DNA from 2 places in the Glutamicibacter mishrai genome. Region 1 is predicted to be linked to the other one. Evidence: predicted binding sites of a transcription regulator. Region 1 holds the regulator's gene; the other holds the start of a gene.
The links. Region 1 encodes Rex, which represses fermentation and respiration genes when NADH is low (regulators of the CRP and FNR family bind a similar motif). Its sites were predicted from a motif close to CTTGTGAANNNNTTCACAAG; they were not measured.

Region 1 (7,204 bases):
GGAACGCTATGGTCGCGCGATGCCGTACCTGATGGGCGATGACGCTCAGCTTTGGTGGCGGAACTGGGAAGTCGGGTACGACCCTGCTGATCCTGTGGACCGCACGATCATTGCCACACGCAAGGAAGTTTTCCCGCTCTTCGGACTCGATCCTTGGTTTGACTAAGCCGGGATAATTCAGCCGAAATTATTCGAGGCTGGAATTTCATTGCGGAACCAGCCGCTAAATCAATGGCCTCATGCTCATATGCCGTTAGGGTTATGTATGTGGCAATTGATGAAGTATTTTCGGCGTTGGCTGAGCCGACCCGTCGCAAGATTATTGAAGCGCTCAAGAACGAGCCAAAAGCCGTAGGCACCCTGGTCACCGAACTGGAGATCTCGCAGCCTACGGTTTCCAAGCATTTAAAGGTTTTGCGCGAGGCTCAGCTGGTGAGCATGGCGGCTGCGGGCCAGCGCCGCATCTACAGCATTGACACCTCTGCGCTCGAAGACCTGGTGCACTGGTGCGCTGATCTGGTTCCAGTGCCAGAAGCCGAAGCGCCGGCCGGCGAACAGCAGCCGAATTCGAGCACGCAGCTTTCTGCCGCAGTCAACCCGACCGCCCAGCAAATCAGCCGCAGCGTCGGGCGCGGACTGGAGCAAGTGACCGGCCGGGCCCAGGAGTTCTTGGAGCGGCTTCCCCGTTTTGGGCGCCGCCGCTAGCTGATCGCCCTATCCTCGCGGGCACCGCCGATCAAAATAGCCAGTGATTCACGTTACGGCCGTGTTTCTGATTTATAACAGAGGATTTTTCCTCGCGGTGCCCAGCGTGGCATTCTCATGAACGGGGCAGTGACGCCGGGTGCGAGGTTCCTCAGGCGCTTGTTCCTGTCCCACCTGATGAGGAGAGAAACTTGGACAAGCATTTAGCTACGATTCGCGACGAAGTCTTCCGCCGCAATCCTGGAGAAGCAGAATTCCACCAGGCCGTCACCGAAGTTTTCGAAAGCCTTGAAGCGGTTTCGCTCAAGCACCCCGAATACGCCGAGGCCGCCATTCTGCAGCGCTTGTGCGAACCCGAGCGACAGATTATTTTCCGTGTGCCATGGGTGGATGACCAAGGCCGCGTCCAGATCAACCGCGGCTTCCGCGTCGAGTTCAACTCCGCACTGGGCCCATACAAGGGCGGACTGCGCTTCCATCCCTCGGTCTACCTGGGCATCGTGAAGTTCCTGGGCTTCGAGCAGATCTTCAAGAACTCCCTGACCGGCATGCCTATTGGCGGCGGCAAGGGTGGCTCGGACTTCGATCCGCGCGGCAAATCCGACGGCGAAGTCATGCGCTTCTGCCAGTCCTTCATGACCGAGCTGTACCGCCACATTGGCGAGTACACCGACGTTCCCGCAGGTGACATTGGCGTAGGCGGCCGCGAAATCGGCTACCTCTTCGGCCAGTACAAGCGCATCACCAACCGCTACGAATCCGGTGTGCTCACCGGCAAGGGTCTGAGCTGGGGAGGTTCGCTAGTTCGACCAGAGGCCACCGGTTATGGTGCGGTGATCTTCACCGAGGAAATGCTCAAGACCCGCGGCCAGTCTTTCGACGGCCAGCGCGTCATCGTTTCCGGTTCGGGCAACGTGGCCATCCACGCCATCGAGAAGGCCCAGAGCCTGGGCGCCAAGGTGGTAACCGCATCCGACTCCGCCGGCTTCATCGTGGACGAGGGCGGTATCGACCTTGAGCTGCTGCGCCAGATCAAGGAAGTCGAACGCGGGCGCATTTCCGAATACGCGCAGCGCCGGGGCACCAGCAAGGTCAAGTACGTTGCAGGCGGCAGCGTGTGGGACGTGGCCGGCACCGTGGCTTTGCCTTGCGCCACCCAGAATGAACTGGGCGAGGAAGCGGCCAAGAAGATGGTGGCCGCTGGCACCGTCGCGGTTGCCGAAGGCGCCAATATGCCGACCACTGCAGAGGCTACTGCGATCTTCCAGGATGCCGGCGTGCTGTTCGGCCCGGGCAAGGCTGCCAACGCCGGTGGCGTGGCCACCTCCGCATTGGAGATGCAGCAGAACGCCAGCCGCGACTCCTGGAGCTTCGAGCACACCGAGCGCCGCTTGAGCGAGATCATGGTGGGCATCCACGATAGCTGTGCCGCCACGGCTGACGAGTACGGCATTCCAGGCAACTACGTCGCCGGTGCGAACATCGCAGGCTTCGTGAAGGTCGCTGATGCCATGCTTGCACAGGGCGTGATCTAAGAAATTTAGTTGCAACGATCCGCGCGGCACCCCTAGTTGATCTGGGGCTTGCCGTGCGGATTGTCTCGTTTCGGCAACAAAATTTTGATTCTGAAGAGTCCTGAAGTGTTTCGTGATGCAAAAGTTACTAAAGTGCGATTAGACTAGGACAAAGCGAACGTGAACCAGATCGCCGATGTTGATCCAAAGTCGTGTAAGTTCACCTTCGCTAGTAACGCGACGAAATAGAGATCAGCGTCAGGAGAATATCCCGCATGACGGATAAACAGAATTTTGCAGGAGCCCGTTTCATGACGGTGGCCGAAGTGGCTGACATGATGCGTGTTTCCAAAATGACGGTTTATCGGCTGATTCACGCAGGCGATCTGCCTGCCGTTCAGTTCGGTCGCTCCTATCGCGTTCCAGAGAACGCTGTGGAATCCTACCTCAGCGCTGCGGCTATTGATCCGCAGCACGGTACCGGTTCTTACGGCCGATAGTCCGCGCGATGGTCAGAGCATGGCCGAAAAGCGGGTAATCTATTAAGGAACGTTTAACGTCCGGTCAACCTTGCCCTTTTGCTTGCGTGCAAGCAGATACTTTAGGTTGGCGCATTTAATTAGTTTGTGAGGAACCATTATGGGCTCTGTTATCAAGAAGCGCCGCAAGCGTATGTCCAAGAAGAAGCACCGCAAATTGCTTCGTAAGACTCGCCACCAGCGTCGCAACAAGAAGTAAATCTACTTCGAGCACTTTGCCGCTAGGCAATCATCGCCACCGATTCGCAGTTCAACTGCAAACGGTGGCGATTGCTTTATCCGCAGCCTGCCGGTGACCCGCTAAGAGCCGGAACGGCGCAGGATTGAGCGCCTTGCAGCCCATAGTGCCCCGAGCACGCCAGCAGCACGCAAGCCGAACTTGGCGGCCCGCTGGCCCGTGCGGAAGTCATAGACCTGCCAGCCGCGACGCTTGGCGTAGGCGCGCAAACGGGCATCCGGATTAATGCAGACAGGATGGCCGACAGCTTCCAGAAGCGGGACATCGTTATACGAATCCGAGTACGCCCAGGAGCGCGACAGCGAGATCCCGCGTGCCTTCGCCAGGGTCCTGACAGCCTGAGCTTTTTCAGCTGCGTGCAGGATCGGGCTGGCCAATGCACCGGTGTACAAACCATCTCGGCTTTCCACCACAGTGCCCAAAGCGCCCGAAAGTTCGAGCCGATGTGAAATGACATTCGCCACTTCCAGGGGAGTGGCGGTTACCAGCCACACCTCGCGGCCGACACGCAAATGCTGGCGGGCAATGGCCACCGTGCCCGACCACAACTTCGGCTCGATGTACTCGTCATAGATTTCATTGCCGATTTGCTCGATCTCAGCCACCGGGATGCCGCGCACCATCATCAACGCACGGTCGCGGATCTGATGGATATCGCCCAGGTGCTCGCCGCGGGCAGCGAAACGCAGTTGCTTCAACGCGAACCAGAGGATTTCCCGGAACCGGAAGAAGCGGTGCTCACGCAGCTTGCGCGCGAGCAAATACAGCGAGGCCCCGCGAACCAAGGTGTTGTCCACATCGAAGAAAGCGGCAACTGTTCCGGGTGCCTGGGCTGAAGGCTGAGCGCTGGTGTTATCGGTGGAAGGCATTTGACCCAGTTTATTTCATCGTAAAGTTCAAGCGCGGTTACGGCTCGTGAGATTATAGTCAGGTGAGTACATTGCATCAGATTCAGCTGTTGGTTCGAAAAGACTGCCATCTATGCCATGCAGCACGAGCCACAGTTGCTGAGGTAACGAGCCGATTGAACATGGAATTCTCCGAACTAGATATCGACGAGCATCCCGAACTTCTGGCCAAGCACCACGAAGAAGTGCCGGTGCTGTTCATCGACGGACAAGTTCGAGATTTCTGGACTATCGACCCGCAACGCCTCGAAAGACTGCTCAGCAACTAGTCGAAGCCACAAGAATGACGACGCGTCGCGCTCGAATAGCCCAATGGAAAGTGCAGGAGAATCAAGATGTCTGAGCTTGAAGCTCGTGTCCTGCCCGAAGCCACATTGGCTCGACTCACTCAATACCTGCGTGCGCTCAACGCCTTGGAAGCCCAAGGGCTGGAACGGACCAGCTCCGGAGTGCTGGCCAAGGAAGCGGGCGTGAACCCTTCGATTCTGCGCAAGGACCTGTCCTGGCTTGGGTCCTACGGAACTCGCGGTGTCGGCTACGTGGTTCGCGAACTAGCCGAGCACATCAGCCGGACCCTGGGTCTGAACCAGGACTGGAAAGTCGCCATTGTCGGCGCCGGTAACCTCGGCCGAGCCCTGAGCGGCTACGCCGGATTCACCTCGCGCGGATTCAACGTCAAAGCCATCTTGGATGTGGACCCGAACCTGATCGGCGAATCTGTCGGCGACTTGCGCGTGGAATCGATCAGCGATCTTGCCACGGTGGTTGCCCGTGAAGAGATCAATATTGCCGTTCTCGCCGTGCCTGGCGACGCAGCCCAGGACCTGGTTGATTCACTCGCGGACCTCTCGGTGCGTTCGGTGCTCTCATTCGCACCCAAGCCGTTGAAGGTACCGGCCGGCATGAATTTGCGCCGGGTTGACCTGTCGACCGAATTGCAGATTTTGGCGTACCTGGCAGTGCAGGGCTAGATCCTCCCGGATACGCAAAAAGCGTTGTTGTCTTCGTCGTGACTGACGAAAACAACAACGCTTTTTCTTGCCTTGAGGACCTTTCGGACCTTTCTTTACCGGTAGCCGGCGCGACGAGCCATGCGACGCTGGGCGATGTATTCCGAGGAAGGACGCAACCAGGCGAAGACCACGCCTGCTACACCGAGCAGGATGCCGATGATGTACACCGCGTTCAACGCGCCAGCCTGGCTGTCGGCAAACATGCTGATCATTGGCACCGAGGAGAACAAGCCCAAGAGCGAGAGCGCCGCCAGGATGGTGGCGATGATACGCATGGCACCCACGCCACGGCCCACGAAGAAGCCGACCAAGAAGTACAAGATCACCGAGATCACGGCACCGACCAAGGCGAAGCTGGTCATCATGGTGTTGGCCTGGGAGATGAATGCCTCTGGGCTGCTCATCATCTGCTGCAGGGTCGGGTCCTGGGCCATCTCAGGCGATGACTGCATCTGGGTCTGCAGTTCCTGCTCGACCATGGCCCACTGCGAGGACACCATGTTGCCGAACATGTTCGAGGTGGAAATCATCCAGCTGGCAATCGCACCGACAATGCCCGAAAGCAGGATCAGCAAGAACGCGATCTGCAATGTCTTCGGGCGTTCGGCCGGAGGCTGCACGGCTGCGTAGCCTCCCTGGTTCGGGTACTCATTGAAGCCTGGCGCCATGGGGGACTGCCCGTAAGGATTTTGGCCGTAGGGGGAGGGCTGCTGTGCGTAGGGGTTTTCACCGTACGGGTTCGGATTCGGGTTCTGACCCCCGGATTCCGGGTTGTAGGGTTGGCCCGGTTGATTCGGATCGTAGTTGCTCATGCTTCATCATCCTTTGGGTCGAATTGCCTTTACAACTAAGAGTAGTGGCATGGCTTTGTGAGTAAGCCCTCCGAAAGGATGGTTTTTCCATATGGGAATCCCATGCATGCGCTGTGAATAGTTGATGGTGGACACAATATGTCTATTTCGCACCGAATATTTGAGACACTAGAAGCATGCCTTTAACGACCGTCCATTTGTTGCGCCACGGGGAAGTTTTCAACCCTGACCGTATCCTCTACGGACGGATCCCCGGCTTCGGGCTTTCGGAGCTCGGTTTCAAGATGGCTGATGCCGCCGGCGAGTACTTCGCACAACGCCAAGCAGACGGGGCCAACGTGGTCCGCCTGGTCGCTTCGCCGTTGATCCGCGCGCAGCAAACCGCCGCCCCCGTTAGCCGCCTGCTCAACTTGCCAATTCACTCTGACGATCGCGTCATCGAGGCCGGCAACAAGCTGCAGGGCCTGTCGAAGGTGGCAGACCAACTGCGCCAGCCAAAGTACTGGCCGCTGCTGGTCAACCCGCTCAAGCCCTCATGGGGCGAGCCATATGCGCAGCAGGTGCAGCGCATGCGCGAAGCCATGGACGAGCACCGTCGCGCCGCGGTGGCAGAACATGGCGAAGGCTCCGAGGTTATTATCGTGAGCCACCAGCTGCCGATCTGGGTCACCCGGCGTGCCGCGGAAAAGAAGCCGCTGTGGCATGACCCGCGCCAGCGCGAATGCACTCTGGCATCCGTGACCAGCTTTGATTTCGAAGGCGACGAATTGGTCTCCGTGCGTTACACCGAACCAAGCCCCGAGCTATTGGCCGGTGCCGCGAATATTCCAGGAGCCTAAGGAAATGACTGATCCTGTGACTAATCCCCGCAATCTGAGCCGACGCACGATGCTGCGCTCGCTGATGGTGGCAGCCGCCATTGTTCCGCTGGCTGCCTGCAGCGGCAAGGAAGACTCCTTGACGGCGCAAGCCAACAGCGGTGACGGGAAAAACTACATCGCCGGCGATGGCGCCGTCGAAGAATACGATGTCGCCCAGCGCACCGATCCGGTGGAACTCAAGTCGAAGACCTACCACGGCACCGATGTCGACTTCAGCCAGTGGGAAGGCAAGCCAGTGGTCATGAACTTCTGGTACGCCGCCTGCGCGCCGTGCCGCATTGAAGCGCCGGACCTGAAGAAGATCGCCGACAACTACGGCGAGAAGGTTGAATTCATCGGCATTAACGTCCGTGATGAAGCCGAAGCGGCCAAGGCCTTCGAGCGCACCTTCGATCTTCCCTACGAATCCATCCAGGACACCGACGGAGACGTCCAGCTGGCCATGACCAAGTACGTGCCGCTGCAGGCCGTGCCTTCCACGCTGGTTCTCGACCGCAAGGGACGGGTCCGCGCGCGCGTTATCGGCGCCGTCGATCCGGGCACGCTGAAGTCGCTGATCGATACCGCTTTGACCGAAAAGTTGTGATCCCTGCG
Region 2 (7,204 bases), 920 kb from region 1:
CAACATCGGATCTTCGATAGCCAGCGTCGGAATGATGCGACCAGGCGCGAGGGCCGCGAAAACGCCGGCGACGATTGCCCCGATCCATGAACCGACCATGTTTCCGACATGTCCGGGGACATTCCCCCGGCGAATGCTAAGCACGCCCAGGGTGGTAGTGGCGAACGTGAAGATCGCCAACGCATGGAAGATCGTAAATCCGCCGCTGATCGTATAGATGAACATTCCACTGACGCAGGCGAAGTACATTGAGATCACCCAGGTTCGACCCAGGGCGCGATGCCGCAAGTCCTTGCGACGTCGAAGAATATTCACTGGCGCCAAGAGGATCACGAGACTTGCTGAAATCGCATGAACGGCAATAACGAAGTTCCCCATGCCACCACTGTAGATCCGATCTCCCTCGGCCCGCACCCTCGATCGGCCCCTACGTGCCGAAAACCATCGGCGAGCGCTGCACCGGAGCAAGCGCGTCTTGGATTGAATGCGAAGAAGTCACGGCAACCACAGGGCACGATCAAGCTCGTTAAGTCATATTTCGGGAGCTTGCACGGGAGTTTCGAACTTATGTTCGAATGCGCTTCGTTTTTGGGGATATCCCTGTGTTTTTCGAGACATCTGGCGTTATTTTGGGACTTGAGACGCGGGTTTGCGATTCAAGTAGGCATGATTTCGCGTGAACAACCATAATGGAACTTGTACTTTGGCAAGTCTCTGTGTTGCTCGCCTGTGCCCTACCCGATGAAAGGTACTCCCCCTGTGAAACGCGCGCTTTTTGAAGAGGACCACGAGCAGTTCCGTGAGTTGGCTACGGAGTTCAATACCCGTGAAGTCTCTGGAAAATACGCCCAGTGGGAGAAGGACCACCAGATTCCACGCGAGGTATGGCAGTCTGCCGGCGAGAACGGCCTTCTAGGCCTAGCCGTTCCTGAGGAATTCGGTGGCATGGGGATCGATGACTACCGTTTCCGCGTGGTGCTTGATGAGGAATTCGTTCGCGCCGGGCACCTAGCTGTTGCCCTGGCCTTCCACCTGCATGACGACCTGGTACTCCCCTACCTGCTGGCTTATGGTTCCGATGAACTCAAGGCCAAGTGGCTACCCCGCATGGTTGATGGATCGACGATCACTTCCTGCGCATTCACCGAGCCAGGCGCCGGTTCCGATCTACGCGCGGTACGAACCAAGGCGGTTCGCGATGGCGAGGATTGGCTGCTGAGCGGCCAGAAGACCTTCATCGGTAATGGCGCCTTTGGCGATGCCGCAGTGGTTCTTGCCCGCACAGACGCGGAGAGCGGTCGAGCCACGGAGTCTTCGTTCTCCCTGTTCATGGTGGAGCGTTCCGAGGGTTATACCAATGGCAATCCCTTCGACAAGATGGGCTTGCGCGCTTCGGATACCGCTGAACTGTTCTTTGATGAGGTTCGCGTCTCCGATGCGGATCGCATCGGCGAGGTCGGACAGGGTCTGCGCTATGTCAAGGAGCAGTTGCCCCAGGCGCGCTTGGCTATTGCCGTCGCGGCAGCGGCTATTGGCACGGCGTCGTTCGACCAGGCATTGGAGCATGCGAAGAACCGCTCAACCTTTGGCCAGGCCTTGACCCAGTATCAGAACACGCGGTTCGAGCTGGCTAATTTGAAGACTGAGTCCCATGTCACTCAGACTTTTGTGGATCAGGCGGTTCTCGCCTTCAATAATGGCGAACTGGACGCCCATGAGGCCGCTGAAGTGAAGCTTTGGGCAAGTGAGAGCGCAAAAGAGCTTTCGGACAAGGCGCTGCAGATCCATGGAGGCTACGGGTACATCATGGAGTACCCGATCGCTCAATCATTCACCGCGGCACGCTTATTGACCATTTTTGGTGGCACAAGTGAGATCATGCGTGAAACTATTGGACGAGCACTTTAAGCACTTTTGAAAGGACCTGATCACGTGCCAATCCGGCAGATCACAGTTTACGGAGAACCAGTTCTACATCGCCGCGCGGTAGAAGTCACCGAGTTCAATGATGAACTTCGCCAGCTCGTTGCAGATATGCATGTGACCATGGATGAAGCTCATGGCGTGGGACTGGCCGCTCCGCAGGTTGGCATCGGTCTACGTCTGTTCACGTATGTCTACGCTGACCAGGACACTGCGCCTGAACGTGGCGTCGTCATCAACCCCAAGCTGACTCTCTCCAAGGTTTCGCAGGCGCCTGCCGACGTTGACGAGGAATCGGAAGGCTGCTTGTCCGTCCCCGGGCTGAACTACCCTCTGAAGCGTGCCGAGTACGCGAAGGTGGAAGGTTTTGATGAGTTCGGCAACCCGATCTCCTTCGAAGCCCACGATTGGTTCGCTCGCGTCATGCAGCACGAATACGACCACCTGGATGGGTTCCTGTATGTCGATAAGCTGCAGCCGCGCTGGGATAAGCGCTGGAAGAAAGCCAAGAAGGCACTGGGCTGGGGCGTACCGGGCAATACCTGGCTGCCTGGCACCGATGAGGATCCTTTTGGGCACTAGCTTTCGAACTGCCTAGTTGGCATTCCTGAAGTCCATATACCGCTGATGTAGCGCCGCACCGAGTGAATCGGTCGGCGCTACATTTGCATCCCAGAGACTTGATGCCCTGCCGCATTCCAGCCAGAAGGCGTTGAACATGCCATTCTTGCCGGGGGTAATCCGGTTTTGCATGGAAGGATCAGCCACCAAGCTTCGATCGGCCCATGACAAGTAATACTCGTCAAAGGGGCCAAGCAGGCGTGTGGGAAGGTCGATCTTTGCTGATGACTCAGACACCTGGTGTGCGGCTGATCCTTGAACCACATACAGGTCTTCGCCGCGTTCATCTGTATCGACGCTGATGAGTTCTGGTTCAATGTCAGCGGCGGCCTTGCGGATGACGGTGAGGGTCTGGCCCGCATACCAGGCGGCGTCACGGAGCGTGGCTGGCCCATGCGAGCCGAGATAGCGCGAGAGCAATTCCTGGATTGGATTATCCGGAACGTGATGCTCGCTGATCCACTGTTCGACAAGCACAAAATCTTGGGCAGTCAGTTTTGCCGTCTGCGGTATCGGCCCCAGGCATATCAAGCCCTGCTGGACCAGGGCGAGCAACAGGTGCACGCCTCGTTGATTACGCGTGCCGATCCCCTGCTGCTCTAGCTGATCAAAGAGCTCGGGCCTGCTGCTCCTTCCAACCGCTGACAGGTGTGACTGGATAATCGCGGCGGACTTCTCAATTACTTCTGGATCAATCTGCAGTTCCCGATGCCTGGCAGCCATTGATCTCAAGGTTCGCTCCTTGGACGTCTGCACCAGCCATTGTGCGTCTTGCGGCAAGCAGATGTGCAGGGTTCCTCGCATGGTCCACGAGCGCACGAGCAAACCCTCGTTAAAGAGTTGATTAACCTGCTCCCGTGGCGGCATCGGATGCACGCGCTGGGCGAGCGTGTATCTCCCGGCAATGAAGTCCTGGGATTGGGTAGCCAGCAAGTGCCCCGCGGCTTCCTGCACGGTGCTAGCTGGCGCGGACAACAACTGGCTGGCCATTCGAGCCGAGAGCAATCTTTCGCGATCCACGTTTCCGCCTTCCGACACCGCCTGCTCTTCAGAGGGTAACAGCTTGGCCCGCACCTGTGCCTTCAGTTTTGCCGCGATTGCCCCGCAGCGTTGGCCGCGGCGCGGTTAACGACTTCGGGACCATGCACCAGCGCGGTTTGCGCGGGCATGGTCCCGAAGTTCAGGTGCTTAAGCCTTAGACGGTGACAGCCTCAGCCTTGACGGCTGGAACTGCTACCGGGTGGGTTCCGGCGATCGTTTCGATCACGCGGACAACCTGGCAGGAGTAGCCGAACTCATTGTCGTACCAGACGTAGACAACGGCGTTCTTGCCGGAAACGATGGTGGCCAGTCCGTCAACAATGCCGGCGCGGCGCGAGCCGACGAAGTCGGTGGAAACAACCTCTGGCGAATCGATGTAGTCGATCTGCTTGTGCAGGTTCGAGGTCAACGAGGTTTCGCGCAGGTAGGCGTTCAGTTCTTCCTTGGTGGTCTCGTTCTCAAGGTTGAGGTTCAAGATCGCCATGGAAACATCCGGGGTTGGTACGCGGATGGCATTGCCGGTTAGCTTGCCTTCGAACTCTGGCAAAGCCTTGGCGACCGCCTTGGCGGCACCGGTTTCGGTGATGACCATGTTCAAAGCCGCAGCGCGGCCGCGACGCTCTCCCTTGTGGAAGTTGTCGATGAGGTTCTGGTCGTTGGTGAACGAGTGAACGGTCTCGACGTGGCCGTGGCTGACGCCGAACTTGTCGTTCAGAGCCTTGAGCACCGGGGTGATCGCGTTGGTGGTGCATGAAGCGGCGGTCACGATCTTGTCTTCGGCGGTGATCCAGGAATCATTGATGCCGTGAACGATGTTCTTCAGGTCGCCCTTGCCCGGTGCGGTCAGCAGCACGCGGGCTACGCCCTTGGCCTGCAAGTGCTGGGAGAGGCCAGCTTCATCGCGCCAGCGGCCGGTGTTGTCAACGACGATAGCGTTGTCGATGCCGTGCTGGGTGTAATCAACGGTAGCTGGGTCGTTCGAGTAGATGACCTTGATCAAGGTGCCGTTGGCGAGGATGGTGTTGTTTTCCTCGTCGACAGTGATCGAGCCTTCGAAGCGGCCGTGCACGGAGTCGCGGCGCAACAGCGAAGCGCGCTTGACGATGTCATCATCCGAGCCCTTGCGAACCACGATGGCGCGCAGGCGCAAGCCGTAGCCGCCACGCTCGATGAGGATGCGGGCTAGCAGACGGCCAATGCGGCCGAAGCCGTAGAGGACGACGTCCTTTGGCTCTGCGTCGGTGGCACCGGCCTGGCCGACTTTTTCGCCGAGTTCGTTGCTGAGGAATGCGTTCAGGTCAACCGAGCCGGAATCCTTGAACTTCTTGTTCAAACGGCCGAGGTCAACGGACACCGATCCAACATTGAGCGCCTCGATCTCGTCGAGAATTGCTTTGGTCGCCTTCAGGCTTAGCTCTTCGCCATCAATGCGGCGCACTACGCGGTGCGCCTTGATGATGTCGATGGCGGACTGGTTGATCAGCTTGCGGCCATATACGGAGGGCACCACGTTGTTCTTGCGGTACAAGCGTCCGATCAGTGGAATCATGGCCTCGGCGAGCTCTTCGCGCCCGCTCCATTCTTGCTGGGCAACGACAGACTGCTGGGTCACAGAAAATCCTTCCAATTCAGCCGACTCGCAGATCCATAAAGTCGGTTGGCACCGTGGGAAGCACCATTGCTTTTGCGGTGGTACGAGGTCTACAGGATCATCCTCGTAAGTACTAAGTACGCTTTCCATTCTAAACGGCGCAGAAAAATTCAGAGCACGAAGAACTGTGAAACATCTCACCTGAGCGGTGGAAGGAAATGAATGGGATGGCCGATACGCCGGGTTTTGTCGCGCCGAAGCGGGACGGTCATCTATCTACGACTGTCGTTGCCGGCAGCCTCTAGCGGTCCACCCGACTGCATGGGGCGAACAGCCCTCATAACGCAGTCTGTCTGACCTTGCTCCGAGTGGGGTTTACCTAGCCATCCCGGTCACCCGTGATGCTGGTGGTCTCTTACACCACCGTTTCACCCTTACCAGGAAGCCTGGCGGTCTATTTTCTGTGGCACTAGCCTGCGGGTTACCCCGAGTGGGCGTTACCCACCACCCTGTTCTGTGGAGCCCGGACGTTCCTCGGGGCAATTACTTGCCACGCGACCGTCTGGCCATCCCATTCGTTAACCATTCTAGCCCCGCCAGTTTGCCTCACCCGACATGCACTGCGAGCCCTTCGCCACAGATTCACTCGATTCATTCTTGGCCAAATGGGCACGTCATGCGAGATTTCATCAACAACGCTTGATCGCCGACCTCGGATAAGCTGGAAGACGTGCTTATTTTGTTGCCGCCTTCCGAAGGCAAAACCGCTCACGCCGAAGGCTCCCCCTTCGACCTTGCCGACCTGTCGTTTTCGCAACTTACCGGCGAACGCCACCAGGTGATCGAAGCATTAACCGAAGTTTCCGGTCGCAAGGACGCCATGGACCTGCTGGGCGTTGGCGCTTCACTAGCCAACGAAGTGGCACGGAATATCAATCTGCACACCGAGCCAGCCGCAAAGGCCCACGACATCTACTCGGGAGTCCTCTTTGAAGCATTGGGGTATTCCTCGCTGTCGCCTAAGGAACAACAACGAGCCGATGAAAGCATTGTGGTGATTTCCGCACTGTGGGGAGCGGTGCGCTTCGGCGATCGCATTCCCCCATACCGCTTGTCGATGTCGGTGAAATTGGAACCCCTGGGCAAGCTCGCCTCGTGGTGGAAAAAACGGCTTACCCCCGTTCTTGATGAAGCGGCATCCGACCAGTTGATCGTTGACGCGCGATCAAGCACATATGCCGCCGCCTACAAGCCAAGCAATGGCAACAGTGTTGCCGTCAACGTCTTCCAGTTGCGCAATGGTGTTCCAAAAGTCGTCTCGCATTTCGCCAAGCACACCCGCGGAGAAGTGGCTCGCTTCCTCGTGCAGCAAGACATAGAACCAGCGACCCCGGATGAGTTGCTTCAACTTATTCAGACCAAGTGGGAAGCAAGTCTCATTGAAGACAAAAAAGGCCGAGCCTTAAATATCCTGCTGCCCGCAGACCATCAGTTCACGACGGCGAAATAGCTCGACTGCTCCGCATTAGTATCCGGAGCCGGCGAAAAAGAAGAAACCACCTCTTCCGATAGTGATCCAATTCACGCAGGCTTCACGTATACGTCCTTCCACTTTCCAGGAACTCAACCCTGCAAGGAACCAGCCCATGCGAAGTCGTTCTCGGCACGAGCACAAACGAATCCTGGCCACACCACTAGCACTGAGCCTGGCAATACCAGCCATCAGCGCAACAAGCGCCATGGCCACCACCCTCGAAGAAGCCGATCCCGCCACGCCTCCCGGTACATTCCGTGAAATCAATCTCGGCACCGACCGCACCACTCAAAACTTCTTCTACCGGATACCCGCCTTGGCGCATCTGGGCAACGGCGTGGTCCGGGCTGCCTGGGATGGCCGCCCCGGCAGCGCGGGTGATGCCCCAAATCCCAACAGCATCGTCCAGCGAAAGAGCAACGACAACGGAGTCACATGGGGCCCTGTCACCACCGTCGCCGCCGGCTTTACCGGAACCGCGGACCAAGGAAAAT

Region 2: a site for Rex is predicted at 5,361-5,380, ahead of D3791_RS15890 (glyceraldehyde-3-phosphate dehydrogenase). Genes of this name have one in related genera too.

Annotation. Positions count from the first base shown of each region.
Region 1 is NZ_CP032549.1:755,053-762,256, reverse strand. It holds gene D3791_RS03675 (acetoin utilization protein AcuC) at 1-166, shown strand, start outside; gene D3791_RS03670 (ArsR/SmtB family transcription factor) at 268-705, shown strand; gene gdhA (NADP-specific glutamate dehydrogenase) at 897-2,240, shown strand; gene D3791_RS03660 (helix-turn-helix domain-containing protein) at 2,495-2,719, shown strand; gene D3791_RS03655 (30S ribosomal protein bS22) at 2,859-2,957, shown strand; gene D3791_RS03650 (HAD family hydrolase) at 3,059-3,865, opposite strand; gene D3791_RS03645 (glutaredoxin family protein) at 3,928-4,173, shown strand; gene D3791_RS03640 (redox-sensing transcriptional repressor Rex) at 4,240-4,875, shown strand; gene D3791_RS03635 (DUF3824 domain-containing protein) at 4,971-5,729, opposite strand; gene D3791_RS03630 (histidine phosphatase family protein) at 5,906-6,568, shown strand; gene D3791_RS03625 (TlpA family protein disulfide reductase) at 6,573-7,196, shown strand.
Region 2 is NZ_CP032549.1:3,408,846-3,416,049, reverse strand. It holds gene D3791_RS15910 (DUF2306 domain-containing protein) at 1-378, opposite strand, end outside; gene D3791_RS15905 (acyl-CoA dehydrogenase family protein) at 760-1,908, shown strand; gene def (peptide deformylase) at 1,933-2,505, shown strand; gene D3791_RS15895 (winged helix DNA-binding domain-containing protein) at 2,518-3,564, opposite strand; gene D3791_RS15890 (glyceraldehyde-3-phosphate dehydrogenase) at 3,740-5,197, opposite strand; RNA gene rnpB (RNase P RNA component class A) at 5,396-5,750, opposite strand; gene D3791_RS15880 (YaaA family protein) at 5,907-6,686, shown strand; gene D3791_RS15875 (sialidase family protein) at 6,823-7,204, shown strand, end outside.